Regions from separate parts of the Paenibacillus physcomitrellae genome, predicted to be linked through region 2. Evidence: predicted binding sites of a transcription regulator. Region 2 holds the regulator's gene; the other holds the start of a gene.
What was found. Region 2 encodes NrdR, which represses ribonucleotide reductase genes. Its sites were predicted from a motif close to AACACNATATATNGTGTT; they were not measured.
Positions count from the first base shown of each region.

Region 1 (14,818 bases), 1.0 Mb from region 2:
GATTTCTCCCAACACGATGCTGAAATGTTCAAAATGTACGCAGAGGTAACGGAAGCTTCGGCTGACCTGATCTCCGAGCACATTTCCGTGCTTTGCGGACATTTAACATCCTTAATTAAAACCGGCATGGACAAAGGCCAGATTCGGCAGGGGGACCCGGCTAAAATGGCCGTGGCTTTATTTCAGGCCACCGTACGTTTCCACCACCCGGCTCATGCTTATGAATGGGTAGAAGCAGAGATCGACGACCAGTTCGAGCAGGTATGGGGAATGCTTGAGGATGGTTTTAGAAAATAAGGAAAACAGCGGCCCGGATCAGAAAACCGGGGCCGCTGTTTTTTTTGTGAAGCCTTATGAGATCTATGCAGCCCTTCAAAACCGGACGGTTGGCTCCCAAAGTTCCACCTTGCCGGAAGCCAGACTGGCCGGGATGTTGATTAGCCTTTGATTGGAGCTGCCGCAATAGCGGAGGGAGGTATCCCGCAGCGCTTCTTCGAAACGTCCGTCCACCAGCACGTGACAGCGGCGGAGCAGGGCATATTCGGCTGCCAAAGGGTCTGCCGTAAGCTCCTCGTAGGTGTAACCTGTATAAATCCAGGTATTAACTGCCCCTGCCTGCGCGTACAGCCGGTCCAGGAATTCGCTCACTTCGGCAGCGGAGAAAAAGGGATCGCCGCCCAGCAGGCTGATGCCGCTGAGCAGCGGATTTCTGGCAATATCGCCGATGATTTCGTTCTGTCTCTGCAGGGTAAACGGCTCACCATAATTGAAATTCCACGTGACCGGGCTGAAGCAGCCTTTACACCGATGCCGGCAGCCGCTGATAAAAATCGATGCCCGCAGGCCTTCGCCTTCATTGATCGATTCCGGGTAATAGCCGCATAAATTCATGGCGTATGTTTGACCCGGTCTCGCACCTCGGCTTGCTTGGCGCTGTTAAACCGGGTCTGGAAATCCCCTGTCAAATAGCCGGTCACCCGGCGCAGGCGGCGGATGTGTACGTCTTCCTCATGGCTGCCGCAGGACGGGCAGACGGAGCCGATAATACCTTCATAACCGCAGGCCGAACAGCGGTCGATCGGATGGTTGATGCTGAAGTAGCTGACCTGCTGGGACAGCGCATACTGCACGATGCTCAGGAAAGCGGCCGGATTGCTGCGGGCATTGCCGTTCAGTTCGATGTAGGAGATGGCCCCGGCATTGCACAGGTCATGGAAACGTGCCTCGAGCCGAATTTTCCGGGCGGCCTGGATTTCGTAATAAACCGGAATATGGAATGAATTCGTGTAATATTCCCGGTCTGTAATGCCGGGCAGAGAACCGTAATACTGGCGGTCGCGTTTCGTGAATTTGCCGGATAACCCTTCGGCCGGAGTAGCAAACAGCGTGATGTTCAAATCAAGCTCATCGCTTTTCCGGTCGCAATAGGCCCGCATATAAGCGATCAACCGGAAGGCCTTCTCAAACACCTGCTCGTCTTCGCCGTGATGCCGGCCGTACAGGGCTTTCATGCATTCGGCAACGCCGATGAAGCCCAGCGACAGGCTGCCATGCTTCAGCAGATCGCCTACCGGTTCATCCGGAGCAAGCTGCTCGCCGCCTTCCCAGACGCCTTCCCGCATCATGAAGTCGGAGGCTTTCGCCTTCTGCCGGCGCTGGATATCGAAGCGGTGCAGCAGGCCGTCCAGCGCGATGTCCAGGTAATGATCGAGGGCGTGGTAGAAGCCTTGTTCATCGGCTTTTTTCCGCTTGCCGAGCGCCGTTCCGTATTCGATGCCCAGCTTGACCAGGTTCAAGGTGTTAAAGGATAGATTGCCTTTGCCGGAGAGCTTGTTCCGTCCGAAGCGGTCACTGAGCACCCGGGTCCGGCAGCCCATCGTCGCAAATTCAGAGTCCGGATCGGATGGATCGTAAACCTGCAGGTTCAGCGGCGCATCCAGGTTGGCGAAGTTTGGATACAGCCGTTTGGCCGAGCATTCGGCCGCTTTCAGGAACAGCGCGTAATTGGGATCTTTAGGCGACTGGTTGACGCCCTGCTTGCATTTGAAGATCTGAATGGGGAAAATAGGCGTCTCCCCGCTGCCCAGTCCCTGCATAGTCGCTGTGAGCAGAGCGTCGATGACCATCTGTCCCTCCGGCGATGTGCAGGTGCCGTAGTTAATGCTGGTGAAGGGGATCTGCCCACCTGCGCGGCTGGACATGGTGTTCAGGTTGTGAATCAGGCTTTCCGCGCCCTGCAGCGTTTCGGCTTCGGTCTCTTTCAGGGCATAACGGAAGGATTTCGGGTAACGGAGCTGCAGCTCAAAGTTGGACATGTGGATGTCGCTTGGCTCCGCGCCGTCTTCCTCTTCGAAATAGAACACCCCTTTGCGAAAATATTTACTGAACGACTTGGCCACGTAAGGCGCAAGGTCGTGGTCGATTTTGCTGGCGGAGACGCCGCCGTATTGGGCATTTTGCTGGGATTGGAAAATAATCGCCACCAGCGCCATGGCCGTCATGATCGAATTCGGCGGTCTGACGCTGCCGTTTCCGGTGTTAAAGCCGCCGCCTAGCAGCTTGTCGAACGGAATGAAAATGCAGTTTGTCGTGCCGATCGCGTATTGGTCCAGATCATGGACATAGACATAGTTCTCCTCGATTGCCCGGACGACAGACTTCGGCATAATAAAATGTTTGGCATACCATTTGGCGTATTCGCTGCCAAGCTTGCTCATTTTTCCGGAAAAGCTCTCCCCGTTAAGGTTCGCATTCTCCCGGATCAGATCCAGATCTTTGCTGTCGATGATGTCCTCTCCCACCGCGATCATTTCACGCAGCAGATGTTCATTGGCTTCGTAAGTAGGTTGAAGTAGTGCCATATTGGCTTGTATCTCCCTTCCGAAAATGGTTGTAAAGTTGGTTTGAAATGCAGCTTGAAAGATGGAGCATAAATGACCGGCAGCAGCCGGTGTTATGTGGGTGCCTCGGGGTTGCGGCACTTTGGAATAACGGATGATAGGCTCATGGCTGGGATGGTGGTTGGCTGATGATCCCCTCTGTCCCCACTACATATCGTTGATTTCTGACGATGATACAACAACATCTAGTGTTCGGCAATGATAAATATGTCACACTAAAGAGTTTGGAGGCCCGGACGTCCTGTCCTGACTAGCCCGCGGGCAAATGTGAATTTTTTGCAAATTTGATTGTGGAGATTTTGGTAATTTCGGACGGGGACTGTTACAATATAGGCGACAAACAACGAACGAAGGAGTGATCAAGCATGGCAATTGCAGAGGTAACGGTGCTTCCGGTGGGGACAGGTTCGACGAGCTTGAGCGCTTATGTGGCGGACATGCAGCGGGTGCTGGAGAGTCAGGATGGTGTTCAGTTCACGCTCACATCCATGAGCACGATTATCGAAGGGCCGCTGGATAAAGTGTTTGCGGCTATTCAGGCTTTGCATGAATCGCCTTTTGCGCAGGGGGTGCAGCGGGTGTCGACCTCGATCAAAATCGACGACCGGCGCGACAAGGAATCCTCCTCCGAGCAGAAGCTGCGTTCGGTTCGGGAGAAGCTGTAAAAGGGAAGGCACGGGCAAGCGGTATTAGGCAGCGGTAAAACCTGTAAGCAGGAGAGTTAAGTAAGTGAGCAAGCAGGAGAAACGGGGCGCTAGCGGGAGAATAAGCATGAAAACCGGGGATAGATTCAATTAGATCCTGCGACTCGAGGGCGTCCCGGTTTGTTTGTCCGTTGAAAATCGGATACCGGAACTATATAATTGTTTATACGGCTGTTCTAAATTATGCTGGTGTAGCTCAGTTGGTAGAGCAACGCACTCGTAACGCGTAGGTCGGGGGTTCGAGTCCCTTCACCAGCATTCCATGAAAGACAGTCAAAACGCGGCTTTCCGGGATTTCGGAGGGCCGCGTTTTTAATGCTTGGAATTGCCTCTAACCAGAAGCACAGCAAAAATGATCGACAATAAAATAATAACAACCAGGCAGATCATCTGAATCATATTTTCATATGGGGATGGAAGAGTTAGGTATGCAAATATCCATTGCCTTAATACATAAAATAGCAGTTGAAAAATACCCCAGAAAACTAAAACTACGACAATCCAATTTTTAATCGTTTTGATGGTATCACCGTTCCTTTTGTTATTATCTGAGCAATAACACGCAGCATAGCTGCATACCACGTCATATTGAGGTATATGGCGTGGTATGCTAAGATAACAATAAATAAAGGAGCCGGTGGCCGCCGACTCCCTGTACAACACTTGGATGGGATACCTCCAAGAAAAGTGGGAAATAACCCGTACCTGGACCTCTAACCTGGGCGGGTTATTTTCGTTTGTTCCGAGCATGGTCACTTCCGAAAACGAAAATTGCATAAGCATCACCTCCGATCCGGAGGCGATACTTCCCACCCAAGTTCAGTTGTACAAACTAAATTATACCAATTTCTGTGTCATAGGCATAGCTCATCAATGATCGGAAGACTTGCTTTTTTGCAAAGGAAATCGGCTTTCCGGAATTTCGGAGAGAATCATTAAGCGGCTTCCCTCAGGCATAGTGGGCCAACCTTTTAATCCATATCACGTAGAGCTGGTTCAGCATACGATAAATCAGTTATTTACAGGTTCCGGGGAAGAGGCGCCCGGAAAGGGCGGTGCAAACGGCGCTCCTCTTCAGGAAGCCATTAATCATGTCAACCCGCATCATTTTATTATAGGGGCCCAGAGCTTCTTGCCGGTGGACGCAGCCGGTAATCCTTGGAACGGGAGCTATGTATACAGTAACGGCAATCTGATCAGTCATTTGCTGGCTAACCCGGCTTTTGAATCCATAGGGGTTCTGCAGAAGTCCCGAATTTATGAAATGAGCGCCAACAAAACCTTCCGGGAAACGCAGGCTTTCCTGATCGTCCGCGACAATGCGCATCAAAACGCGTTTGCCAAAGCTTTGGAGACGCTTGGGGTGGATTGGGGGATCTTCAGCGGCAAACGCCAAGCTGTAACGGCGGCACCCTGAAGGTGATTGACCCTCCTCAAGGTTTCCCGGTCCCCGAAAAGGAGAAAGCCCGTCTGACCTGATTAGGTTAGCGGGCTTTTACTATGGAGCACTACATATTGACCACCAAAAACGACTAGGAACGCTCTGTATTTCTTTTGCGGAGTCCGGCCAAACCAAGTAATCCCAGAAGTCCAAGCCAACCCCAATCGGTATGGTTATTACCATCCGCTGCATAGGTTCTAACATTATTGGTTTGCATATTGCCATTTGTGTTGTTGGCGTTGACTGCGTCATTTGTTCCATAGGCACCGGCCGGAATCGCCATCAAGGCAGAAACGACTGCGGCTAACAGTAAGGCTGCTAATTTCTTTTTCACCAAGTTTCACCTCCAATGTTTGTGACATCCATAACGTTTGCTAATGAATGTCTTTATATACATTGGATTTTGGAGAATTCGGCCATTTCGGAGATCCTGAGGCGGGATGATCGCTTGATCCTTCTATCGGGAATGATAAACGCGGAATCTCCGATTAAACACCTGCCGGAGCCCTTCCGCAAATAGGTTAAGGGTCAGGCATGCAAAAAGGATAGCCGCAGCCGGAATCATGACAAAGCCGAACCTGCTGACGCTGATCTCGGAGATATGCTGGGCCAGCATCGTACCCCAGTCGTTACTGGTGTTCAGCAGACCTGCCCAAGTGGAATAACGCTGGGCGATGAAGATGCCAAGCACGCCAAGCTGTCCGATCAGAAGAACCGCTTTCCCGAAATCGATGAAGAAATTGACGATAATCTCGGGCAGGAGGCCGGGGATGTAATAGCTTTTGGCGAGGCGCAAAGGATTTAAACCCAGGGCGATACCGGCTTCCATATAAGGCTCACGGGACAAGCTGCTGCTCTGCTGCTGGACCAGGTAAGCCACCCGTCCGACTTCGATGAAGGCAAGGAACAGGACGATCCAAAATGTCCGCAGCTCCCGTCCATAAATCAAGGGAAGGCTCATGAAAAGGGCCGCGGCAACCAAAGCGGGCAGATAAGAGAAAGTTCTGTTGAGTACCGATAACACAAGCTGCGGGACCCCCCGCTTTTTTCGGGCCAGCAGCCCTAAAGGAATGCCGATAACATAGCGGAGAATCGCGATTGAGCCGGCGATGAATAAAGTTTCACGAGTCCCTACAACGACCCGGCTCAGATTGTCCACCCCGTATTTATCCACGCCCAGCCAGTTTTTGGGGGAATAGGGATAAGGGGGGATCGTCACGTGGCCGTTTTCGGTCACCCGTGAAAGGATGGGAGTCATGTTGATGAAAGGCAAGACGGGACCCAGCACGGCGATACCAAGCAGGAGAGAAAGCAGGCCGCATCCGACCCAGAATATATAATTTTTCCGCAGCATTTTTAAACGCCCCCCTCTTGTCCTGATCTCGGGTCGAAAAACTTTCTTGACGTAAAGCTGACCACATCGAACAACAAAATGATGATCATAAAGCAGAAAGCAATACCGATGATGACATTAGGTTCGAAGTTTGGGCCTGAGAAACCAGCCTTTTTGATATAGTCCACGCTGAGCAGCATCCGGTTCGCCGCACCCAGTACGTTCCGGAAGTATTCGATCAGCACAAGGCTCGAAAGGATATATACGCCAAGAGGGGTGAAATGGTTAAGTACGCGGCCGATGGAATTTAAAAGAATATGTTTTCCGAAAATCAGCCACTCCGGAAGGCCTTTGGCATGAGCCGTTTTAATGTATAACGCTCCTTCCTGCTCGGAAATGGAGGTGAACGTAATGCGGGCAATGTACATGACTGGGTAGATCGAAGCGATGACGACCGGAATCCAGTAACCCGTCCAGCCGTCGGGCGCAAAAAAGCGGATTTTATTGCCGTGGTGCAGGATATACCATTGAAATAACAGCAGGATCATAAAATCGGGGATGGCCTGAAGCAGCCAGGTGCTTCCGTTTCCGAGGAAGCCGAGTTTGATTTGACTAAGTCCGTAATCGAGAATCCCTTTCAACAGGCCAAGGACATAACCGATTAAAAGGGCGCTGATCAAGACCAGGGAGCTTTTTTTAACTGCCATCAGGGCATCCTGCTCGGCCGGGATTTGATATTGGGACAATCCGAGTGTATGGTGAACAAAAACATTGTTCAATAATACCCGCAGATTTGCCCCATATTCGCTCCAGCTGAATGGGTCGGTCCTGGGAAGTTCGACGAACAAAACCACAAGCAGAAAGGCCAGCAAACCTATGCCTCCCGTTGTTAGCATTCTTACACCAAATTTCATGTTTCCCTCCTCTTTTTCTACCCTCTGACTATTAGTTGGAATTTTAATAATTAACGTGATAGCTGTCTAGAAGGTTGCTGAAAGTATTAACTAATAAACCTGATAGATTTTTCGGATGGGAAAGGAAGCGGACCTCTTACGATGGTTCCATCACTCTGCGGCAGCACGAACTGCCGTCCGAACCGCCGCGGCCAGCCGGGATATACCCGGCTCGATGTCCTCCGCATTGGGCCGTGCGTAGGTGAGCCGCATGTACCCGGGACCTGAACCGTAGACGCTGCCGGGAACAAAAGCGACGCGCTGCCGGAGTGCTTCGTCCAGCAGCCGGCTGTCGCTGACTTCGGGCAAAATTCTGCACCATAAATGCAGCCCGCCCTGCGGCACGGTGAACTCGACCAGATCGCCGAGATGTTTCCGCAGCGCTTCGGCCGTTGTATCCCTCTTGAGAATCAGCTCCCGGCGCAGCCGGTCCATATGAGGATCGAAATACTGCGAGGCCATGAACTTCGCCGCAATCTGCTGCGGAATCACGCTGAAGCCAAGATCCATCTGCCGTCTGGCATCGGAGAGCCGCCGGATCACGGAAGCCGGGGCGACGATCCAGCCGATTCGCAGGCCGGAGGCGGCGATTTTGGAGAATGAGCCGATGTACAGGGTGCTCACCGCATCTGTTTCTGCTTTTAACGGCGGCGGGGAGTCCAGGCCATAAGCGGTTAGACTGAACTGATCGTCCTCGACGATCGGCAGGCGGAGCTTGCCCGCGGTCTCCAGCAGCAGTTTTTTTCGTTCCTCATGAAGCAGTGTCCCGGTTGGATTCTGAAAGTTAGGGTTAACGAACAGCATCCGAATCCGGTATTTCTTCTGCAAAGTGCGAAGCCCTTCCGGCCGTACCCCATACTCGTCTACCGGCAGCCTGTACATCCGCAGTCCGGCGGATTGGAACATGGATAAGGACAAGGTGTAGGACGGGGCTTCAACGGCGACAGCGTCCCCGGGAGACAGCAGGCATTGGGTAATGAGGTATAAGGCCTGCTGCGAACCGCTTGTAATGAGAATAGAGTCGGGGGAGACGTTTATACCTCTGTATTTTTGAAGGAAGGCGGCCAAAGCTCTGCGCAGGGGAGGAAAACCGAGGAGGCTGTCATTTTCCGGTTCGGGCTGATAAACGCAGTTCCTCATGATTTCATTAATCTCCTGCACAGGCGACAGATTCAGCGACAGCTTGCCGCTGGCAAAATCGATGATAGAGGGATTCTGGGCAAGCGCTTCCCGGATATGCCGGAGAAAAGGGACATTGGGCAGAAAAACGCCGTTTTCTGCATAACGGTGCCACTCAGGCGGGAGAGCCCCTTGGTCCCGTCCCTGATGAAGACTGACTCTCGTTTTGCTTCCGGGCCGGCTTTCAATGAGGCCATGCGCCCGAAGTTCGGTATAAGCCTGAACAATCGTACTGCGGTTCACGTCAAATAATTCAGCAAGCTTTCTTTCGGAGGGGAGAGGGCTTCCCGGTGAATATTCCCCCTCGGCTATTAAATGCTGCAGCCGGTCCGCAATCTGAAGATAGATTGGCGTTGAACTCCGGCGGTCGGGTTTCCACACAATAAACACCTGCTTTATAAGTCCTGTCAGATTTTCCCCCATCGTATCACAAGAGGCTGGAGCCTAACAAACACCTTATTGGAACACCAGGCTCTCCCGAAGGAAGCCTCATTAAGAAGGAACAAGAAGGACCAAGAAGGATCAGAAAGAGTAGAAAGGCAGAAAGGGCCGAGAAGGGGAACCAGCCTCCGGCGTTTAAAATTGGGTGGCGTTATCTTTTACAAACTGGCTGGTGCAAAAGGAAAAGTGCTCCACTATAATTCTAATTGATAATAATAATCATTCACAATTACGAAGGAGATCGAGATGAAGAAAAATATCCTCACCCTTATTCTTTTTCTATCCATGTTAAGTCTTGTGGTGACCGGCTGCGGCTCCGCTAACAATAAGACGAATGCTGCAGAGACGGCAGGCGGGGCCAACGCGGGTAACGCGGCAAATGGTTCAGCCGTTGCCTCGGCGGCTCCTGACAACGGCTCAAATATCTCGAACGCCTCAAACGCCTCAAATACCGGAACTGGATCTGCGGCAGCCGGGAACACGCCGATTGAGGTGACGAACGCTTGGAACCCGTTAAAGGTAACCGAAACGCCGCAAAAAATCATAACGCTGGACTTCTCGTTCATCGATACGCTGACCAGCCTGGGCATAACGCCTGCAGGGAACGCCGGCGTTGGCACAACCAAAATCCCTGAATATCTGAACGGGATGTTAAAGTCCGAGGTAGCTGACGTAGGGGAAAGAAAAGCGCCGAATCTGGAGGTCATCCAGTCGCTGAAGCCGGATTTGATCGTTGCCAGCGTAGACCGGCACAGTATGATCCGTAAGGAGCTTGAGGATATTGGACCAACAATTGCTTTTGATGATGCAAGTTATGACCAGATCATCGCCAATTTACATAGCATCGCCCAGATCGTCGGTAAAGAACAGGAAGCGGATAAGGTAGAAGCAGATTTGAATGCCAAGATGGAACAGGTCAAGCAGCAGCTTGCGGGCAGCCCTTCTATCATTGTGGCCGGATTTTTTGATGACGAATTTACGGTTTGGGTGAAAGATTCCTTCGTTGGTTCGCTGCTGAGCCGCATCGGTCTTAATTATGCCTACAATGGCGAGGTTTCCAACTTGGAGGGGAAAGGCGAAGGAACCAAAATGACGCTTGAACGCATCCATGAAATTAATCCGGACTATATCATGGTCTACGGGGATAAGACAGACAAGCTGCAGTCGAACCCGCTGTTCAAGGATTTGAAGGCAGTGAAGGAAAAGCATCTGATCGAAGTGGACCGCAACCTTTGGTCACGCGGACGCGGACCGATTGCCGCGAGCAAAATCATGGATGAGGCGCTTGCCAACCTCAGCGCTGGAGCGGCTTCTAAATAAGGTAAGGCGTCTACGTAGAAAGGAATTTCCCTTAAGGAGAGTTTGCAGATGGACAGCATGCGGCAACCGGAGCATACGAAACCCCGGCAGCGGGGTTCGTTGTTAAATGTATTTATGATGATGGGCCTGCTGCTGCTCGCGGTGGCGGGCCTGAGTTTAACGTACCGGGTAAGCGGTCTCGCTTGGAGGCCGCTCTTTTTCCCTTCTGGCGGTTCTGAGGATGTACTGCTTGGATATATGGTCTGGCAGGTTAGGCTTCCGCGCCTTCTGCTGGCTGTTTCGCTTGGCGCGGCACTGGCGGTGGCCGGCTGCCTGCTGCAGGCGATGACCCGCAATAAGCTTGCCGATCCAGAGATTATGGGCCTTAATCAGGGGGCCTCTTTCTGTGCGGTGATCGCCTTGCTGGCCATTGGAGGAGCGGACTCGGCCGATGTGGTTGTGCCGGCGGCCCTGCTCGGAGCAGGAATTTGCGGTTTGCTGGTCTTATTGATCGCCTCATACAGCGCAAAATACAGCGGGAGCGACCCTTCGAGACTGGTGCTGGCAGGCGTAGCGATCAGTGCCTTCATGGGTTCGCTCACAACCGGCACCATCCTGCTGTTTGAGACGCAGTTAAACGAAATTTTGTACTGGATGGCCGGCAAGCTGTCAGGAGCGGAATGGCGGGATAACTATCTGGTATGGCTGCTGGATATTCCGGCTGCTGGGGCCGCTTACCTCTTGGCAGGCAGGATGAATGTGCTGGAGCAGGGCGACGAGGTGGCCTCCGGTTTGGGCATCCATGTGCAGCGGACCCGGATTTTACTGGGGCTTCTCGTGATTGTGCTGTCGGGAAGTGCGGTTGCCGTTGCGGGGCCAATCGGTTTTGTAGGTCTTATGGTTCCGCATATGGCACGGCGGATTGGCGGCGTGAACCATAAGGCGCTGCTTCCGCTGTCAGCGGTTATGGGTGCGCTGCTGCTTTCCCTTGCTGATTTTGCCGCCCAGTGGGTGTCTTATCCGTCTGACATCCCTGTCGGGATTATCACGGCACTATTGGGCGTGCCGTTTTTTCTTTATTTATTGCGGCGCAAAAAGGGGGGGCGGCCGTGAGGATCAGACGTTTTATCGGCCTGGTGACCGGCCTTATTGTGCTTCTGCTGGCTTCGGCCTTGTTAAGTCTGCGGTTCGGCGCTGTCAATACGCCGATTTCCGATATTCTTCAAGAACTTAGCAGCGGTGATTGGCTAGTGCTGAAATACCGTCTGCCGCGCTTGGTTCTAGCCCTGCTGGTTGGCATGAACATGGCTGTATCAGGTTCAATTCTTCAGGGCATTACCCGCAATCCCCTCGCTTCCCCGGAAATTGTCGGGGTGTCCGCCGGAGGAGGACTCTCAGCCGTCATTGTGCTGCTCGTTTTTCCGGCTCTGGGCGCATCGGTGCTGCCGGCTGCTGCTTTTGCCGGTGCTTTAATCGCCGCCGTCATTGTTTATCTGGCCGCCTACCAGAAAGGCGGTATCCAGCCGATGCGGCTGGCCCTGACCGGCGTGGCGATCTCGACAGGATTCCAAGCGCTGATCACTTATATGATCGTGAAATACGCTCTCGATTCATCCCAGGCGCTTGTCTGGCTGAAAGGCAGCCTGTACGCCCGCTCCTGGCAGCATGTAGAGCTGTTATGGCCCTGGACGGCTGCCGGCCTTATCGTTGCCGGATTGAGTGTCGGCAGTCTTAATGCCCTCCAGCTGGATGAAGAAACGGTCAAAGGGCTCGGGATGCGGATTCAGCTGGTAAGGCTGATTCTCTTGGCCGCCGCAGTAGGCCTTGCCGCCAGCGCCGTAGCCGCCACCGGAACGATCGGTTTTGTAGGACTCGTCATTCCGCCGCTGGCCAGAATGCTGACAGGCCCTGACAGCCGGTATTCGCTGCCGGTTGCAGCGCTCTTGGGCGCGCTGCTGGTCACCCTAGCCGACTTGGGCGGACGGGTCATTTATCCGCCGCTGGAGATTCCGGCAGGGCTCATTACCGCGCTAATCGGAGCGCCTTATTTTATTTATATTCTGCTTAGACGCAAGAGGGGCTCGCTATAGGGAACCGGCTGCAAGGCACGGATCCGTGTTTGAGGAAATGAGGTAACAAGGCTTCAAACGGCACACGCCGCAACTTACAATTTATTGTCGAGATTCATAAAACCCTCTTTTTAGGAAACCCTATCTTCGAGGAGGAATGAACTTGGGAATATGGTTCGGCTATATAAGCTTGTTTGTTTTTATTATGGTCATAATGTTGATGCCCAAAAATTTAACTCTCAGGGAAATATATATCACTTGGGGATGGATGTCTTTCTTGACGGTTTTTACGGATCTGGTATTTGGGTTCATTTTCGATTTTTATGATTTTGTAGACCCTAAGATAGATGGCGCGGATCTCTTCCTGGAAGCTGTCTTACCTTCGTCTTACGGGATTATTACAGCCAACTTCCTTCCTCAGAAGAACTCGAATTTTATCTGGTATCTGCTTGGGGTTATCCTTGCCGCTTTGTTCTATGAATGGCTTTCCCTGCAGGCTGGATATTTAGTTTATAAAGGCTGGAAACTTTTCTACTCCATCCCGGTTTACATTTTGGGTACGCTATTCCTGCGATGGCATTTGCGGTTTATCCGCAGCGGGTATTGACTATTTCGTTCCATTCACGGTAAAAAAGCAAAGGCAAAGCATAAGGTGCGGGACACCTTGCTTTGCCTTTTTGTTGTGGAATCAGGAAGTGCAGCCCGTCAGACCTGGCGGACTTCCTTCTCCTGCAGCCCGGAGCTGTTATCATAGAAAGTCTTCAATGTCCGCAGCGCCGGGAACATATACATCCACAGCACCGCTACGACAAGCGTCCCTATGCCGCCGATAATCGTTGCGGTCACCGGACCGACCAATTTGGCCATAGTGCCGGATTCGAATTCGCCGAGCTGGTTAGAGGTGCCGATAAACAGCATGTTGACGGCGTTCACCCGGCCCTGCATTTCCTGTGGCGTATTGAGCTGGACCAGCGTAGAGCGGATAACCACGCTTACTACGTCCGACGCGCCGATCAGGAACAAGGCGAAGAGGGAGAGGGCAAGGTTCTTGGAGACTGCGAACAGAACCGTAGCCAGACCAAAGATGGCCAGCGAGCTGAACAAATATTTGCCGATCGCATGCTGGATCGAATAGCGGGTCAGCACGAGGGACATCAGCAGCGCCCCAACCGCCGGTGCGGTCCGCAGCAGGCCCAGTCCCCAGCTTCCGGTGTGCAGGACATCATCGGAGAAGATCGGCAGCAGCGCTGTAGCGCCGCCGAGCAGGACGGCGAACAGGTCCAGTGAAATGGTGCCGAGAATGATTTTTCGGTTGAATACAAATCTGAGGCCGTTCAACAGCGAATCCATGGTAATAGCTTCAGCTTTGCGGACGGTTCGTTTGGCCTTGATGGACAAGATCAAGAAAGCCGAAATCAGCAGTGCGGCTATGGACGTAAAATAAACGGCGGACGGCCCCCAGTACAGCAGCAGACCCCCTAAGGCTGGGCCCACGATGGAGGCGGTTTGACCGGCTGATGCTGACCAGGCCGCGGCCTGCGGCAGTTCTTCTCTATCCACCAGATCGGGAACCATAGCAGAGTTGGTTGGATTCTCAAACGAGCGGGAGGCCCCTAAAATAGCGGCGGCGATCAGAATATGATAGCTCTGAATCCAGTCGCCGAGGGTGGAGATAACGAGCAGAGCCACCACACCGCATTCGATAAGCTGGCAGATGAAAATGATTTTGCGCCGCTCGAAACGGTCCGCTACCTGGCCCGCGATCAGCGTGAGCAGCAGCATCGGAATGAACTCGGCCAGGCCGACCAGCCCGAGCTTGAAGGCATCGTTCGTTAAGGCATACATCTGCCAGCTGATTGCGATGGTTAACATTTGAAACGACGTGGTTGTAAAAATCCGCGCCAGCCACAAGTGGCGATAGGAGCGGTTGGTTCTTATGACAGATGGATTCGAAGCGGCTATGATAAACTCCTCCTGCTAGGTATGGAATGATGGATCTCGGGATGCTCCTGCTTGATCTTCTGATAGTCTTCCCCATACTTTAGGGTCAGCTCAGGCCCAAAGTCCTGCTCAATGCGCAGCATGATGACATCATGCCGGTAGGCATTGCTGAGCAGATCCACGATGCTGGGGTGGTTGCTTTCAAGCACGGAATTCTCGGCCTGGGCTCCGAAGCTTCCGACAAGGGCGCTTTGTTTGTCGGCCAGCAAAGTAAAGTGGCGGATGGAACCGGCCCCTCCTTTTGGCCTGCTGTGAATCGTGACATGCCGAAGGGTGGTGTGGCATTCTCCCATGACGATCAGATGAACGGACACCTTCCTTTGCTCCGCTTCCAGCAGCGCGGTCTCGAACTGATGCAGATCTTCGGCCCACACATCTACCAAAATGCTGTCCTCCGCATTGGCAATCAAACGCCGGATCGCCTGACGGATCAGCTTCTCCCCTTTCCAGTTGGCGAAAAAAGGCGGAGCACTTGGCGGAGCCTCCAATTCGCTGACG
Region 1 covers NZ_CP022584.1:3,612,225-3,627,042, forward strand. The annotation lists gene CBE73_RS16225 (TetR/AcrR family transcriptional regulator) at 1-297, shown strand, start outside; gene nrdG (anaerobic ribonucleoside-triphosphate reductase activating protein) at 373-891, opposite strand; gene CBE73_RS16235 (anaerobic ribonucleoside triphosphate reductase) at 888-2,861, opposite strand; gene CBE73_RS16240 (MTH1187 family thiamine-binding protein) at 3,266-3,565, shown strand; tRNA gene CBE73_RS16245 (tRNA-Thr) at 3,790-3,862, shown strand; partial or broken gene CBE73_RS16255 (manganese catalase family protein) at 4,587-5,083, shown strand; gene CBE73_RS16260 (WGxxGxxG family protein) at 5,137-5,379, opposite strand; gene CBE73_RS16265 (ABC transporter permease) at 5,503-6,399, opposite strand; gene CBE73_RS16270 (ABC transporter permease subunit) at 6,402-7,292, opposite strand; gene pdxR (MocR-like pyridoxine biosynthesis transcription factor PdxR) at 7,443-8,933, opposite strand; gene CBE73_RS16280 (ABC transporter substrate-binding protein) at 9,198-10,271, shown strand; gene CBE73_RS16285 (FecCD family ABC transporter permease) at 10,320-11,363, shown strand; gene CBE73_RS16290 (FecCD family ABC transporter permease) at 11,360-12,340, shown strand; gene CBE73_RS16295 (hypothetical protein) at 12,597-12,926, shown strand; gene CBE73_RS16300 (MFS transporter) at 13,025-14,284, opposite strand; gene CBE73_RS16305 (TrmB family transcriptional regulator) at 14,278-14,818, opposite strand, start outside.
Region 1: CBE73_RS16235 (anaerobic ribonucleoside triphosphate reductase) is a predicted target of NrdR. The motif match lies at 3,076-3,093, and genes of this name have one in related genera.

Region 2 (14,818 bases):
GTTATGTAACTACACTACTGGAACGCAGACGGTATTTGCCGGAAATCAACGCAAGCAACTTTAATCTGCGCTCGTTTGCCGAAAGAACGGCTATGAATACGCCGATTCAGGGAACGGCGGCAGATATTATCAAACTCGCGATGGTGCGGATGGTGGAAGCGCTGAGCGAACGGAAGCTGAGAAGCCGCATGCTGCTGCAAGTACATGACGAACTTGTGTTTGAGGTTCCGGAGGATGAGCTTGAACTGATGACTCGTCTGGTGCCTGAAGTGATGGAGAAGGCGCTGGAGCTGTCCGTACCGCTTAAAGCGGAGGTCAGCAGCGGGAACAATTGGTATGAGGCTAAATAAAGGGGCACGCCTGGCCTTTTTCCGGTATAATGGGACATGAGGTGAAGAAAGAATGCCGGAATTGCCGGAAGTTGAAACCGTAAGACGAACATTAACTCAGTTAATTACAGGAAAGAAGATAGAGAAAGTTACTGTGAATCTGGCGCGGATTATCCAGCGCCCTGACGATCCCCGGCTGTTTAGCCAAGAGATGGAAGGTCATGTGATTACAGGTGTGGGCCGAAGAGGCAAGTTTCTCCGGATTGAAATGGACAACCTGGTGCTTGTGTCCCATTTGCGGATGGAAGGCAGGTATGGTTTGTACAAGAGCGACGAGCCGGTGGAGAAGCATACCCACGTGATCTTCCACTTCACGGACGGAACAGAACTTCGTTACCGGGATGTCCGCCAGTTCGGGACGATGCATTTATTTGCACCCGGTGAGGAATTTAAGAATAAACCCCTGATGAAGCTTGGGCTTGAGCCTTTGGATGAAAGCTTTACGCTGGAGTCGTTAAGAAAGGTTTTAGCCGGAAGAAAAACAAAAATCAAGGTGGCCCTGCTCAATCAGGAATACATTGTAGGGCTTGGCAATATTTATGTGGATGAAGCTTTATTCCGTGCCGGCATCCACCCGGAGCGCCCAGCCGATTCCTTAAGTGATGATGAGTTTGTGAAATTGTATCAAAGTATAATCACGACCTTGACAGAAGCTGTTGAGGCCGGCGGTTCTTCCATCAAATCCTATGTGAATGGACAAGGGGAGATGGGCATGTTTCAGCAGCAGCTGCAGATTTACGGCCGGAAAAATGAGATCTGCAACCGCTGCGGCGGCGTGATCGAGAAGTCCGTTGTAGGCGGTCGCGGTACCCATTATTGCCCGCGATGCCAGCAGTTGTAACAAGAATGGATGAATAGCAAGAATGCAAGAATAGCAAGAATGATGTAATGAGGTGAGTTCATTGAAGATCGGGCTGACAGGCGGAATAGCGACGGGAAAAAGCACGGTTTCCCGGATGCTGACCCGCAGGGGAGCGCTGTTGATTGATGCGGATGTCCTGGCCCGCGAGATCATGGAACCGGGGCATCCGGTATTGGAGGCCGTCGTGGACCGTTTTGGCAGGGACATGCTGCTGCCGGATGGAACGCTGGACCGTAAAAAGCTGGGAGCTCGCGTCTTCGCGAATCCGGAAGACCTTCTAGCTCTGAATGACATTACACACCCTGCCATCCGGGCGGAGACGAAGCGCAGAATAGACGCTTATGAAGCGGAATATCCAGATAAGTTGGTCGTGGCGGACATTCCGCTCCTATATGAATCCGGTTTGGACTCGCTTTACGAAACCATTATGGTGGTTTATGTACCGCGGGAGATCCAGCTCGTCCGCTTGATGGAGCGCGATGGCCTTGATACTCCTCAGGCTGAAGCCAGATTGTCCGCTCAGATGGACATTGAACAGAAGAAGACGCTTGCAGACATTGTGATTGATAACAGCCAGGGACTTGAACAAACTGAAGCCCAGGTTGAAGCGTTCTGGAAAAGCTGTGGGTTGTCATGAAGTGGCTGCGTAAGAAAAGAGTGCTGCTGCTTTTGTTTTTGGGTTTTGTCGTGCTGATCTTCATGAACACCCAGTGGCTCTCTTTGTTTTATCCGATTTATTATAAGGATGATATTCGTAAGCATGCGCAGCGAAATCAGCTTGATCCATTTATAGTCGCCGCTATTATTAAAGTTGAAACCAATTATAAACCCAGCAGGCAGTCCAGAAAAGGTGCGCTTGGCGTGATGCAGATTATGCCGGATACAGCGCAGTGGGTGCTGGAGCAAGCGAAGCTGCCGAGTGTTTCGATGGACAGGATTAATGATGAAACCGGGACAAACATTGAAATTGGGACCTGGTATTTAAAGAGCTTGTCGGATCAGTTTAATGGGAATATGGTTGCGGTGATCGCCGCTTATAATGCAGGGCCTACGCGGGTAAAGAACTGGTTGAAGAGCGGAACATGGGACGGCACTGTGGAAACAACCAAAAATATCCCGCTGGGGGAAACCAGGCATTATGTGCAGCGGGTTGTTCATTATTATGAGCAATACACCAGCATCTATAAGCAGTTTTAACAAAGAGAAAACGCCGGGAGAATGTAGAATTCTCCCGGCGCTTCTTAGCTGCTTGTCAGTTCTTATTTGAATTGACCAGCCAGTTGTTGTTCTGCCAGTGTTACAAGACGTTTAGTAATGTAACCCCCGATAGAACCGTTTTCGTAAGAAGTCAAGTTACCTGCATATCCATCTTGTGGAAAAGAAATGCCGAGTTCTTGAGCGATTTCATATTTCATTTGCTCGAGTGCACCAGATGCTTGTCGAACTACCAAGTTGTTGGAGTTGCCGCTATTGTTGTTTGCCATTGTCTTTTTCACCTCCTTGGGTTGGTAACTGTATTATGTGCCGTATTACGAAATCTACTCGCAAAGTTTAAAATTCCTGGGTGGAATTGTTATCCAAATGGGTGAAAGCCTTGATTTGCTAAGAAAGGAGAGGGTATTTTGAAGTGTCCGTACTGCGATTATAATGGCACTAAAGTGCTGGATTCCCGGCCTGCGAATGAAAACCGCTCCATTCGCAGACGGCGGGAATGTGAGAAGTGCAACCGCCGATTTACGACTTTTGAAATGGTGGAGGAAACACCGTTAATTGTGATCAAGAAGGGCGGCAGCCGCGAGGAATTCAGCAGGGAGAAGATGCTGCGCGGTTTGATTCGTGCTTGTGAAAAACGTCCGGTGTCCGTAGAACAGCTGGAGTCGATTGTCACCGAGGTCGAGACGTCGCTGCGCAATACAGCGGTGGCTGAAGTGGAAAGCATGGAGATCGGTGAACTTGTCATGGAACATCTATATCCGGTTGATGAAGTGGCTTATGTCCGGTTTGCTTCTGTATATCGCCAGTTCAAAGATATTGACATGTTCATGCGTGAGCTGAAGGGGCTGCTGTCCAAAGATTCGGGCAGTGGGGAATAAGGATTGGTTAACCTAAAATAATCAAATGCAAATGAGCTCTGGTAACGATTCCGGGGCTCTTTTTGTTTGCTGCAATAATTTTCTGTACAAACAATCTGTTAATGAAGTACCATGTGAGAGGGCGTTCGAAGAGTCCGGGAAGGGAGGACATTCGTTATGAAAGCTGCGGTATTATTTGTACTTGCGGGACTAGCGGAAATTGGAGGCGGATATTTGATCTGGCTTTGGCTGCGGGATGGCAAAAGCCCGCTCTACGGCCTGTTTGGCGCCGTGCTTCTGATCTCCTACGGCATAGTTGCGACTATGCAGTCTTTCTCGTCCTTTGGCCGTGTATACGCGGCTTATGGAGGGATTTTTATCGTGTTGTCCTTCCTGTGGGGATGGTGGGTCGACCGTAAAAATCCTGACGCTTATGACTGGGCAGGGATGATCATTTGTCTGATCGGGGCATTAGTGATGCTTGCGCCCCGCAAATGAGCGAAAAGTCTGGATTTTGAAGTGAAGAAGGAATCTACAATCATGAAGGAAACAAAATCAGTGTATGTAAATGCGATATTGTTGACCATTGGAGTCATTTCGATCGGGTTGTCCTCCATCTTTATCAAATGGTCCTCCGCACCGGCTTCTGTACTCGGTATGTACAGGCTTTTATTCACGTTGGTATTGATTACCCCTATGCTGCGCAAATTATCTTTACGGGCGGTTTTGAAGGAATTATCGAGGAAAGAGATTGTGTTATTAATCCTTTCCGGTATTTTTCTGGGACTGCATTTCCTGCTCTGGATGGGATCACTCGCTTATACGTCTGTTGCCAGCTCCATGATTTTGTTGTCGCTCCAGCCCGTATTCATCATGGTTGGTTCTTTCTTTATGTTTAAGGAGCGGACAACCGGGGGCGGGGTCCTCGCCTTAAGCGTGGCCGTGATTGGCTCTGCCGTAACAGCTTGGGGAGACGTTGGCGTGTCCTCGAAAGCTATGTATGGCGATGTGCTCTCACTGTTGGGGGCTGTTGCTTCTTCCTTATACATGTTGACGGGGCAAAATCTCGTGCGAAAAATACCGCCCATTGCCTACAGCTATATCGTCTTTGGGGTTGGCGGTGTTGTGATGCTGATCTACAATCTGGTTCAGGGCGTGGCGTTATTTGAATACGATAGCAAGGAATGGCTGCTCTTCCTGCTGCTTGCAATCGTACCTACGATATTTGGACAAATGCTGTTCAATCGTCTGCTCGGTTCGTTGGGGGCAACGACAATCTCCATGGTTATCGTCGCGGAGCCGGCGGTAGCGATTCTGCTGGCTGCTTTCCTGCTGAACGAACAGCTCACGCTTCTACATGGGGTAGGGGGAGTGCTTACGCTGCTTGGGATCGAATTGTTCTTCTGGTTTAAGCAGATGATGATCAAACGGGGGCAGAAAAGTTTAAGGTAATTTTCAGGTTTTTATAAGGTTACGTTAATCTAGGGCGTGTATATTGAAATTACCCTCTTAATGATAAATTGGTTGACGGGAATTTGCTGGGTGGGGCCGGCAGATTCCCGATCAGCCGGATTCCAATTCGGCACATATTCCCTTGGATATAGGGCGTGCCTTAAATATACAAGATATATAAACGAAAGATACATAAAGAAAATGATGGATAAGACCTTGCGGAAGCAGGGTCTTTTGTTTTGTTACTGTAGGGCTTTCAGGACGGCTCATAGGCAGATGTGGAAATCTGTGCTCAAGGGCTTAAGCCCACAGCAAAAAGGGAGGATCTTCATATGGTATAGAGTAATCCAACAAGAGGAGGTCGTTAAAATGGGTGAAGTAGGAGGAGCAGGTTACGGTGTAGGCGGTGCATTTACTTCGACAGGTGCAATTTTGGTGTTGTTCATATTGCTTGTTATCATTTCCCGCGCTTGGCTGCTGTAATGTCGGCTGAACACTAAGGAAGATTGATCTTCTACCCCCTTGCTGCCCGGAGCGGCGAGGGGGTTTTTAGTGGAAGAAATAAATGACAAAAAGATGTTGACAAGCTTTTGGATATCGTGATATTATCTATCTTGTCGCTGCTAAAGTTAATAACTAACTAATAGCAACTACAATATGCGGTCGTGGCGGAATTGGCAGACGCGCACGGTTCAGGTCCGTGTGGGCTAACCCCCGTGGAGGTTCGAGTCCTCTCGACCGCATTCTTTTTAAAGAAGCCCGTAAGTTTCCTTTATGGAAGCTCACGGGCTTTTTTTAATTTTTGGATACAGGAGGGCGATCTTGGAACTCCGGATATTAAACCAAACGTCAACTTAAGGTATTCGCTACCTGTCTCCTTCGGGCCAATTTTTGTTGACTGTCCACAGATCGGATCATTAAGGACATGAACGCCTTCGGCACGCAAATACCTTTTGCTTTGTTCTCCGCATTTAAATCAATACGCGAAAAAGACTTAATAATAATTTAATAAATCCCTTATGACGGCTTAATTTCAATTATCAGCGGCCAAATCTATAATTCAATTACAGCAAATAACACACCAAAATTATAGGAAATGGGGAATTTTCAAGATGAAAAAGCTTTGGATGGCAGGAGCAACGATGATGGTTACGGCGGCAGTGCTTGCCGGATGCGGTTCGGGAAAGGAGGCAGCGAATACGTCACCTGCAGCCTCAGCCGAGGCGCAGGCTTCGGCGCCGGAAGCCTCAGTCGCAGCAGCAGTCGTTAAAACCGGGATGTTGAGCCCAATCGGCAAGGAAGTATCACAAGGCAACATAGAAATCAAAGACGGAAAATTGATGCTCACCAACTTTAAAACCTCGGAAGGTCCGGATCTGCACATCTATTTGGCCAAAGAGCAGGACATAGCCACAGGAAAAAGTCTCGGTAAAATTGACCTGAAGCAATCGGAGCAAACCTTCGATCTGGCCGGCGCCGATCCGGAGGAATACGATTCCGTTGTCATCTACTGCAACAAGGCGCATGTGGCATTTGGCGCTGCTAATTTAAGTGATGGCAATTCGGCCGATGGCGGGACAACGACTTCGGAAACAGCAGATACAACGGATACTACAGTCGCAATGGTTAAAACCGGGATGTTGAGCCCAATCGGCAAGGAAGTATCACAAGGCAACATAGAAATCAAAGACGGAAAATTGATGCTCACCAACTTTAAAACCTCGGAAGGTCCGGATCTGCACATCTATTTGGCCAAGGGGCAGGACATAGCCACAGGAAAAAGCCTCGGTAAAATTGACCTGAAGCAATCGGAGCAAACCTTCGATCTGGCCGGCGCCGATCCGGGGGAATACGATTCCGTCGTCATCTACTGCAACAAGGCGCATGTGGCATTTGGCGCTGCTGATCTGAAATAACGTTTCCGGGGGCCTCTTCTGGACGGTAAAGGAGAAGCCCTCGAAAATTGTCCAGGTAAATACCGGGAAAACATCAGGACGATAATGAAGGTACGTTCGAAAGGATAGCATTAGAAACAGAAAGGCGGTGTTACGGTGAAAGTCATTTATCTTCTGGCCGGATATGGGTTTAGCCTGCTTCGGGTAGTGTTTGGATTGATGTGGTTCAAGTCTGGCTATGCCAAAATTTCCGGGGGGTTTGGCGTGGAAAGTCTGGTCCCGGTTGTTGCCGCCAATGCCGATTCACCGGTGTGGTATAAGCATTTTTTTGCCCAGGTGGTAGGTCCGTATGCGAATGTGTTTGATCTGGTCATTCCTATTGGAGAGCTGCTGATCGGAGTAGGTCTGGTGCTCGGACTGCTGGCAGTGCCGGCAATTGTCATGTCAGTGTTCGTTAATGTAAACTATATCCTGGCGGATATGATCTTTACTTATCCAGCCGAAATCATGCTTGCGGTCATTTTGTTAGTGGGCCATAAGTTCAGCACCGCTGTAAGCATAGAGCGCTGGCTGTACCCGAAATGGAAAAATCGCAGGCTGGACACGGGGATGTGACCGTATTGTCTTCTATTTTGATTGTTGATGATGAAAGGCCAATTGTAGAGATTTGCCAGTTGTATTTACGAAATGAAGGATACACGGTTTACACCGCCAGCAACGGCGAAGAAGCGGAGGAAATGGTCCGGAACCATCCGATTGATTTCATCGTGATTGATGTGATGATGCCAAAGAAAAATGGCTATGAGTTTATTGAAATGCTTCATAATGAAGGGATGGATATCCCTTTTTTATATTTGACGGCGCTGAATCAGGAGAAGGATACGTTGTACGGCCTTGCACTGGGAGCAGACGATTATATTACCAAGCCCTTTAGCCCTAGGGAGCTGGCCTTCCGTATTAAAAATATATTGAAGCGGGTTAATAAATTTAAACAGACCGAGGTCCGTTTTTTGCGCGAGAAAGAACTTTATTTGAACAAGGATGAACGCGAAGCCCGCCTCTATGGAGAAATACTTGATTTGACGAACAAAGAGTTTGATTTGCTGTGGACCCTGGTCGAAGAGAAGCATCGCGTATTGTCTAAATCCGAGCTGCTGAAAAAGGTATGGGGTTACGAATATTACGAAGACGCCGCTACGGTTAATGTTCATATTCATCATTTACGCGAAAAATTGGCTGCTTTGGATAAAGGAAACACGCTGTCCATTAAGACAGTATGGGGCATTGGTTACCAATTCAAGGGAGAGGAGGGGGAGCAATAATGAAGCTGCGAACCGTCCTGCTGCTTTCTTATTTGGCTAGTTTATGTGTGGTAACGCTGCTGCTGTTTGGCGCTTACCAGCAAATGTTTCTGGATTACAATAAGCTGAAAATGGCTATGGTCATTACGATATCATCCAGTGTGTTATCCTTGTTGATCAACTCCTTTTTTATTTTTCCGATGGCTAAAGCGATCGCCCGGTTGAATAAACAAAGCCAGGCAATTGCCAAGGGGGAGTATGACATTAGCGTTACGGAAAGCCGTACCCTCGAGCTACATGAATTGGGAAAGTCGCTGCATATGATGGCCCAGGAAATCAAGGAAAAAATCACTGCGCTTCAGCAAGAGGAAAGCAGGCGCAATGAATTGATTGCCAATCTGTCGCATGACATCAAAACGCCGTTAGCTTCCATACGTTCATATTCGGAAGCGCTGCTTGACGGGATGGTGCATAAGCCGGATGACGTCCGCAGCTATTTGCTTGGTATCGGAGAGCAAACCGAACGGGTCGTATCCTTTGCCAATGAGCTCTTCTCCATCGCGGCCATTGACCAGAAAAATATTGAAATCAGCATGGAAATTTTGTGGCTTGATCAGCTTTTGGTGAACACACTGCAAACCTTTGAGGCGCAAATCGTGAAGGAGAACCGAACAATCGAAGTCAAGATCAGCGAGGAGTGCGTTTCGGTTTATACGGACAAAACCTGCATGGAGCGGATCTTATACAATCTGATCGGCAACGCAATTAAATTCTCCAGACCGGGGACAACCATTTGGCTAAATATATATAATGACAGAGATTATACCTGTTTTGAAGTAAAGGATGAAGGAACCGGAATTCCTTCCGACAGGCTAAATCGGATTTTTGACCGGTTTTACCGGGTAGAGGAATCGCGCAATCAAATGTATGGAGGGGCCGGCATTGGCCTTGCCATCGCGAGAGAGCTGACAGAACTGTTACAGGGCCAAATTTCGGCGACCTCTGTTTATGGAGCCGGAAGCACATTTACGGTCCGCCTTCCGAACCACCCCGATTCCGGTAAAGAGTAAAGCAATCCCATGTATTCAAATTTCGCAGTTGGCGCAAACACTTTCTCTCTCATTTGCGCCTGAGAAAATTTATAATAAAATAGTATTGACATGTCCCAGTATTTTCTGTAATATTTAGAAGTCGCCTCTGAAAAGACGACGATATACGAAATGAGGGGCCTTAGCTCAGCTGGGAGAGCGCATCGCTGGCAGCGATGAGGTCAGGGGTTCGATCCCCCTAGGCTCCATATTAAAAAAAGCCTTTAAACACAAGGATTTTCGAGTGTTTGAAGGCTTTTTTCTATGCTTGGATAGTGATTGTTTCTCATCTTTACAAGCCTGAAATGAGATTCTATAATGTTAACTGTATGTGTAGAAGTTCGAAAGGGGAATCCATAAGTGGCAGTTGTTTGCTTGTAGGCGGCAAAAGTGCAAAATTTCGTGAGTTCGTTCACGGAATACGTATGCCCTTTTGACCTAATACAAGGAACTTCTCGCATCATATTTTTTGGATACCGACGGAGTGCCTTATTTGAGGTACTCCGTTTTTTTTGGGTGAACTGAGGAGGAAAACACATGCTAACGCCATTTATGGAAAACCACGAATTTAATTTGATCAAACGCCTGTTGGGGCGCCTCGAATATAACATCAAAACCACAGCCGACCAGAAAGTTATATCGGCCATCCGGCACACGACTTGGACCCGGGTCATGGAGATGTTCCCTGCTATGACGGAGGAACAGAAGCGGTTTTTCGACCGGATTCCGACGCTAAACCGTGCCGAGGAGTTCCATGCTTATTTGAGCGAGCTGGAGTCATGCGTGACAGCCTTTCCGCAGGTAACGGAACAGCAGCTGAAGAAGCTTTATCCCAAAATTAAAAAGCTGAAGCTTCCGCCGCTGTCCGAGCTCGATTTCCGCTTCCTGACCTATATCGGCTGGGCCGACATTTCAACGAATAAACTATTCATCGTCTACAATCTGGACGGGAAAATGACGGGCATTGAGGGCCGGTTCACCCCGACGAACAAGAAGGGGGTCTGCTGCCTCTGCAACAAGCATGAAGAGGTGGCCTTCGTGACCGCGCAGACGAAAGCCAAGGGACCGGCATTGGATCATTTTGGGCGGGTCGGAAATTATATGTGCATCGACAGCGCCAAGTGCAACCAGAATATTACCGATGTGTCTCAACTGGAACGGTTTATGAAGGATGTTTTAAACTAACCAAGCTAGTTTTGAGAGAAATAGAGAAGCTTCCGGGGGGGGGAATCCCGGAGAATGTACACGGGCAGGCCGACCGGCCTGCCCGTGTTATTTTCCTTTGAGCTATCGGATCGGGATCGGGAAATAGGTATGTGTACGCAGCTAGAGAAAACTTGACGATGGGCGGCAAACCTGTGCCAAAGCTGATGGTCCGGCTGCCGCTTCAACTGGTCTTCATCGGATCGGTCCTTTTGGCGTCGCCCATGTTTGGTTAGGACGATCGGGTACCCACCGTCTGAGTCATTTTGGCTTTCGCCCCTTTGCCGCTTGGCAGTAATGGAAGCGATGCTGAGCCGGGAGCCCTAGTAAATAGAGATAGGGGAAGGTTGAAATAAATTGAATATTTTTCCAATATGAGGATATCCTGTTGTTAGTTGTGAGCGGGAAAGGAATTCAAGCGATGAATGCCATGTTTTGGAAAAATACAATTTGGTTTGTTTTACTCGGAATGACAACGATTCTGGAATTGGTCTTGATTTTCCGGAAAGCCGATGACCGAAGGCGGACAGCCGCAGTATATTTAACCATCAGCGGGATGACGTTCTGTTTTGAAATGTTTGTTTTATCCTATTTAAAGGCATATAACTATTATCCGAAAATCTTCCCCGACTCTTCTGCAGACGATAATATTGCCGGGAATTTGTTTTCCCAGTTCTCGGTTTCGGCCACGGCACTGCTGCTGACGGTTTTTGATCTGAATGGGGTGTGGAAGCTGATCTTTATTGCGGCGTACAGCGGCATTGAAGAAGGTTTTAAAGCGTTGGGGATTTACCGTCAGCACTGGTATCGTACCTGGATGACTATGGTGAGCCTTCTTCTGCTGTTCTGGGTAGCCAAACATACTTGTGCTGCTGGCAGGACTTATTTGAAGCGTTGGCTTCGGTACTTGTTTATTTTCCTGGGTTTAATTACGCTGCATGAGCATCTGATTGTATGGGTGTTGAGATTAACTGGCATTCGGCTCCTGAGCGAGCATGTATTGCCTGATAAAGAGCACAGCTTAGTTGTTTTATCAGCTTTCTATATGCTGCTGCTGGGCGTATTCGTTATGTTCCTCTATTTTTCGAGCATTCGCTGGGGATGGAAGCTGCTGCTGCTAGCGGTTCTTTATTTTGGACATTGGCTGGCAGCCCGCTATAATTTGATTCTCTACAAAGAGAGCTGGATGTGGATCGCTTCATCCATTTCAATTTGGAGCATGTATGGATTTACATTCTTGCTCGACAAGCTGTACGGGAGTTACCCTGAACCCAAACCTTAATATTGGATGCAACTCCTTACCCGCCAAACCAAAGGATCTGTCCTGTATTGGCGGGTTCATTTCTCCCCTACGAATTTATCCTGTTAATCCCAATTCTATTATGGGATAATTTAGGAAAACGGAAGAGGGGCGGCTATAAAAGATGGGAACGATGATAGAATCCGTACCGGTCATCGAGATCAAGGATCTAAGGATGAGATACGGAGCAAGATTTGTGCTGAATGGCATTGACCTTACGGTACATACCGGTCAGATAATTGGATACATAGGACCTAATGGAGCGGGAAAAAGCACCACCGTCAAGATCATGCTGGGGCTTGTGCAGGGATATACCGGCGAGGTGCGTATTTTTGGGCAGGACATCGCGGAGGCCGGGCCTGATTATAAACGCAGAATCGGTTATGTGCCCGAGGTGGCAGACCTTTACGATACGCTCACAGCCCGCGAGTACCTGACGTTTATTGGCAGACTTTACGGGATAGACGCCCGGGAGGCCGAATACAAAGGGCTGCAGATGGCGGATATTTTAGGACTTAGAACTGCTTTCGACAGCCGGATTGCCTCTTATTCCAAAGGGATGAAACAGAAGGTGATGCTGATCTCGAGCCTGCTGCATAATCCGGATATTTTATTTCTGGACGAACCGCTTAGCGGTCTTGATGCCAACAGTGTGATGGTGATTAAGGAGATCTTAGAACTGCTGTCGCAGCAGGGGAAAGCGATCTTTTATTCTTCTCATATCATGGATGTCGTTGAAAAGGTCAGCAGCCGGATTATCTTGTTAAATGACGGGCGAGTTGCGGCCGACGGCAGCTTTGAAGAGCTGAAGGCGCAAAATCTGGAGAGCAGTCTGGAGGATATTTTTACGCAGCTTACGGGGTTTGATGAGCACCGGAGTTTGGCTGAACGTTTTGTTGCAGCGGTGAACGAGGTGGATCGATGAAGGAATTCCGAACCTTGAAGCTGCTGGACAAGATACGTGCTCCACTTGAGAAAATCGGCGTGCAATACCCGGAATTAAGGCTTATTTTGCAGGTTAAGCTGACCATGGACGGGCGGAGGGTTCCAACTGTTGGAGCGGGCATGTTCTCCCGCAGCAAAGAGCGAAACGGGTCAGACAATCAATTATCCAGCCAACGTTTCGGAGAAGAGTTAGAAACCGGGAACCGGTTTATCCGTTCCTTGTGGCTCTACGTATTGATTGGACTTGTGCTTCTTCCTTTTATGTTGATAGGTGACAATTATTTGTTTCAGATGAGCGTGAGCTTCTCTATTCTGTTCTTTATGGTTACAAGCTCGCTGATTTCCGACTTCTCATCGGTGCTGCTGGACATCCGGGATAAAACAATCCTGTTATCCAGACCGGTGAACGCAAAGACAATCAATTTGGCAAAAATGATTCATATCCTGATTTATTTGTCTTATATTACGGCAGCTGTAACGCTTCCTTCGCTGATCGCGGCGCTTTTTAAGCATGGGTTCGTTTTTTTACTGGTCTATTTGGCAGAAATTATTCTGATGGATTTTTTCATTGTGGCTCTAACCGCACTGCTGTATTTCCTGGTCCTTCGTCTATTTAACGGGGAGGTTCTTAAGGACATCATTAATTATGTGCAGATCGGGCTGACGATTGTTTTGATGGTGGGCTATCAGCTTGTGTTTCGTTTGTTTGATCTTTCGGGCTTTGCGGTCCATTTCGAGCCGAAAATTTGGCAGTATTTGCTGCCTCCCGTCTGGTTTGCCGGCCCTTTTGAAGTGCTGTTTAACGGGGAGCATTCAGGCATTTATGTTTCTTTTGCTTTGCTTGCCCTGCTTGTGCCGATTCTTTCCTTGACTGTGTATACCCTGCTGATGCCGCGCTTTGAACAGCATTTGCAGAAGCTGTCCGAGCAGGGGGATGGGGGAAGGAACCGAACTTCACATTTCCACAAACGGTTAGGCTCATGGATTTGCCGGACCAAGGAGGAGGCCGTCTTCTTTGACTTTGCATCCATTATGCTGAGAAGAGAACGGGATTTCAAACTGAAGGTTTATCCGTCTCTCGGTCTGTCCATCGTGTTCCCGTTTATCTTTATGTTAATTAACTTTAAGGAAGGTAAGAATTGGGCCGAAATCTCGTCCGGGCAAAGTTACCTGTTTATTTATTTCTGTACCATTATGGTTCCAACGGTGATCATGACGCTGAAATACTCGGGAAATTATAAAGGGGCCTGGATTTATACCACTGCGCCGCTCATTCAAATAAAGGACCTTTATAAAGGGACGTTGAAGGCTTTTTTGATGCGGCTGCTCCTGCCTTTGTTTCTGGTAGAGGCGATCATTTTTATGGCGATCTTCGGCTTGCGGATCCTGCCGGATTTGCTTGTCGTACTGTTAGTTATTTTCCTGTACACCTATATATCGTTCCTGTTAATAGGCAGAGAGCTGCCGTTCTCGCGGCGGTTTGAGACGGTTCCGGAGGAAGGAGCCGGGATGAAAACGCTGGGGTTGCTGGCTATTTTGGGCGTGTTTGCTCTTTTGCATTTCCTGTCCTTGCGGTTTAGTTATGGAGTTTATGGTTATCTGGTGATTTTGTTGGCTGTGAATTTCTGGGTGTGGAGAAGGGGTTTTGAGTTTAGAGATAACTGAACGTTTAGCTGCTCTCTACAATACCTCTTCCTTTGCGAATACCAGGCGAACCCCTTATTCCTTAACAAGCGGTTCGCCTTAATCATCCACAATCTCATCCCACATTGCTTTCATCTCCTCTTCAAGCTTATGGATTATTTAGGGACCATCACCTAAAGTTCAATGATCATCTCTTTAGCCCGACGATTATCCCTCAAGTTCAACCGTTTGGGTTGCGATCTTTCGAGCGAATTCACGATCATGCTCGACAAACACCATAGTCGGCTCATATTCCAGCAGCACCTCTTCGATCTGCATACGAGAAATAACGTCGATGAAATTAAGCGGTTCATCCCAAATATGCAGATGAGTCTGTTCGCAGAGGCTCCTTGCGATCAGCACTTTCTTTTTCTGTCCGCCGCTGAACCAAGCCATATCCTTCTCGAACTGCAGGCGGGAGAAGTCCAGCTTTCTTAAAATGGCTTTAAACAGGCTTTCGTCAATCTCCTGCTGCCGGGCGTAGTCGGACAAGCTTCCTCTTAAATTTGAAGTGTCCTGCGAAACATAGGAAATTTTCAGCTGACTGCCCTTACGGAAGGTTCCGGAGAACGAAATTTCTTCGCCAAGAATCAGCTTCAGCAGACTCGATTTGCCGGAACCATTAGGG
Region 2 covers NZ_CP022584.1:4,638,129-4,652,946, forward strand. The annotation lists gene polA (DNA polymerase I) at 1-350, shown strand, start outside; gene mutM (DNA-formamidopyrimidine glycosylase) at 403-1,230, shown strand; gene coaE (dephospho-CoA kinase) at 1,292-1,888, shown strand; gene CBE73_RS20930 (lytic transglycosylase domain-containing protein) at 1,885-2,448, shown strand; gene CBE73_RS20935 (alpha/beta-type small acid-soluble spore protein) at 2,511-2,735, opposite strand; gene nrdR (transcriptional regulator NrdR) at 2,874-3,344, shown strand; gene CBE73_RS20945 (YnfA family protein) at 3,501-3,821, shown strand; gene CBE73_RS20950 (DMT family transporter) at 3,864-4,775, shown strand; gene CBE73_RS20955 (sporulation protein YjcZ) at 5,145-5,258, shown strand; tRNA gene CBE73_RS20960 (tRNA-Leu) at 5,435-5,518, shown strand; gene CBE73_RS20965 (DM13 domain-containing protein) at 5,888-6,691, shown strand; gene CBE73_RS20970 (DoxX family membrane protein) at 6,827-7,285, shown strand; gene CBE73_RS20975 (response regulator transcription factor) at 7,252-7,992, shown strand; gene CBE73_RS20980 (sensor histidine kinase) at 7,992-9,041, shown strand; tRNA gene CBE73_RS20985 (tRNA-Ala) at 9,196-9,268, shown strand; gene CBE73_RS20990 (FusB/FusC family EF-G-binding protein) at 9,597-10,244, shown strand; gene CBE73_RS22610 (hypothetical protein) at 10,376-10,498, shown strand; gene CBE73_RS20995 (hypothetical protein) at 10,732-11,544, shown strand; gene CBE73_RS21000 (ABC transporter ATP-binding protein) at 11,696-12,487, shown strand; gene CBE73_RS21005 (hypothetical protein) at 12,484-14,172, shown strand; gene CBE73_RS21010 (Lsa family ABC-F type ribosomal protection protein) at 14,359-14,818, opposite strand, start outside.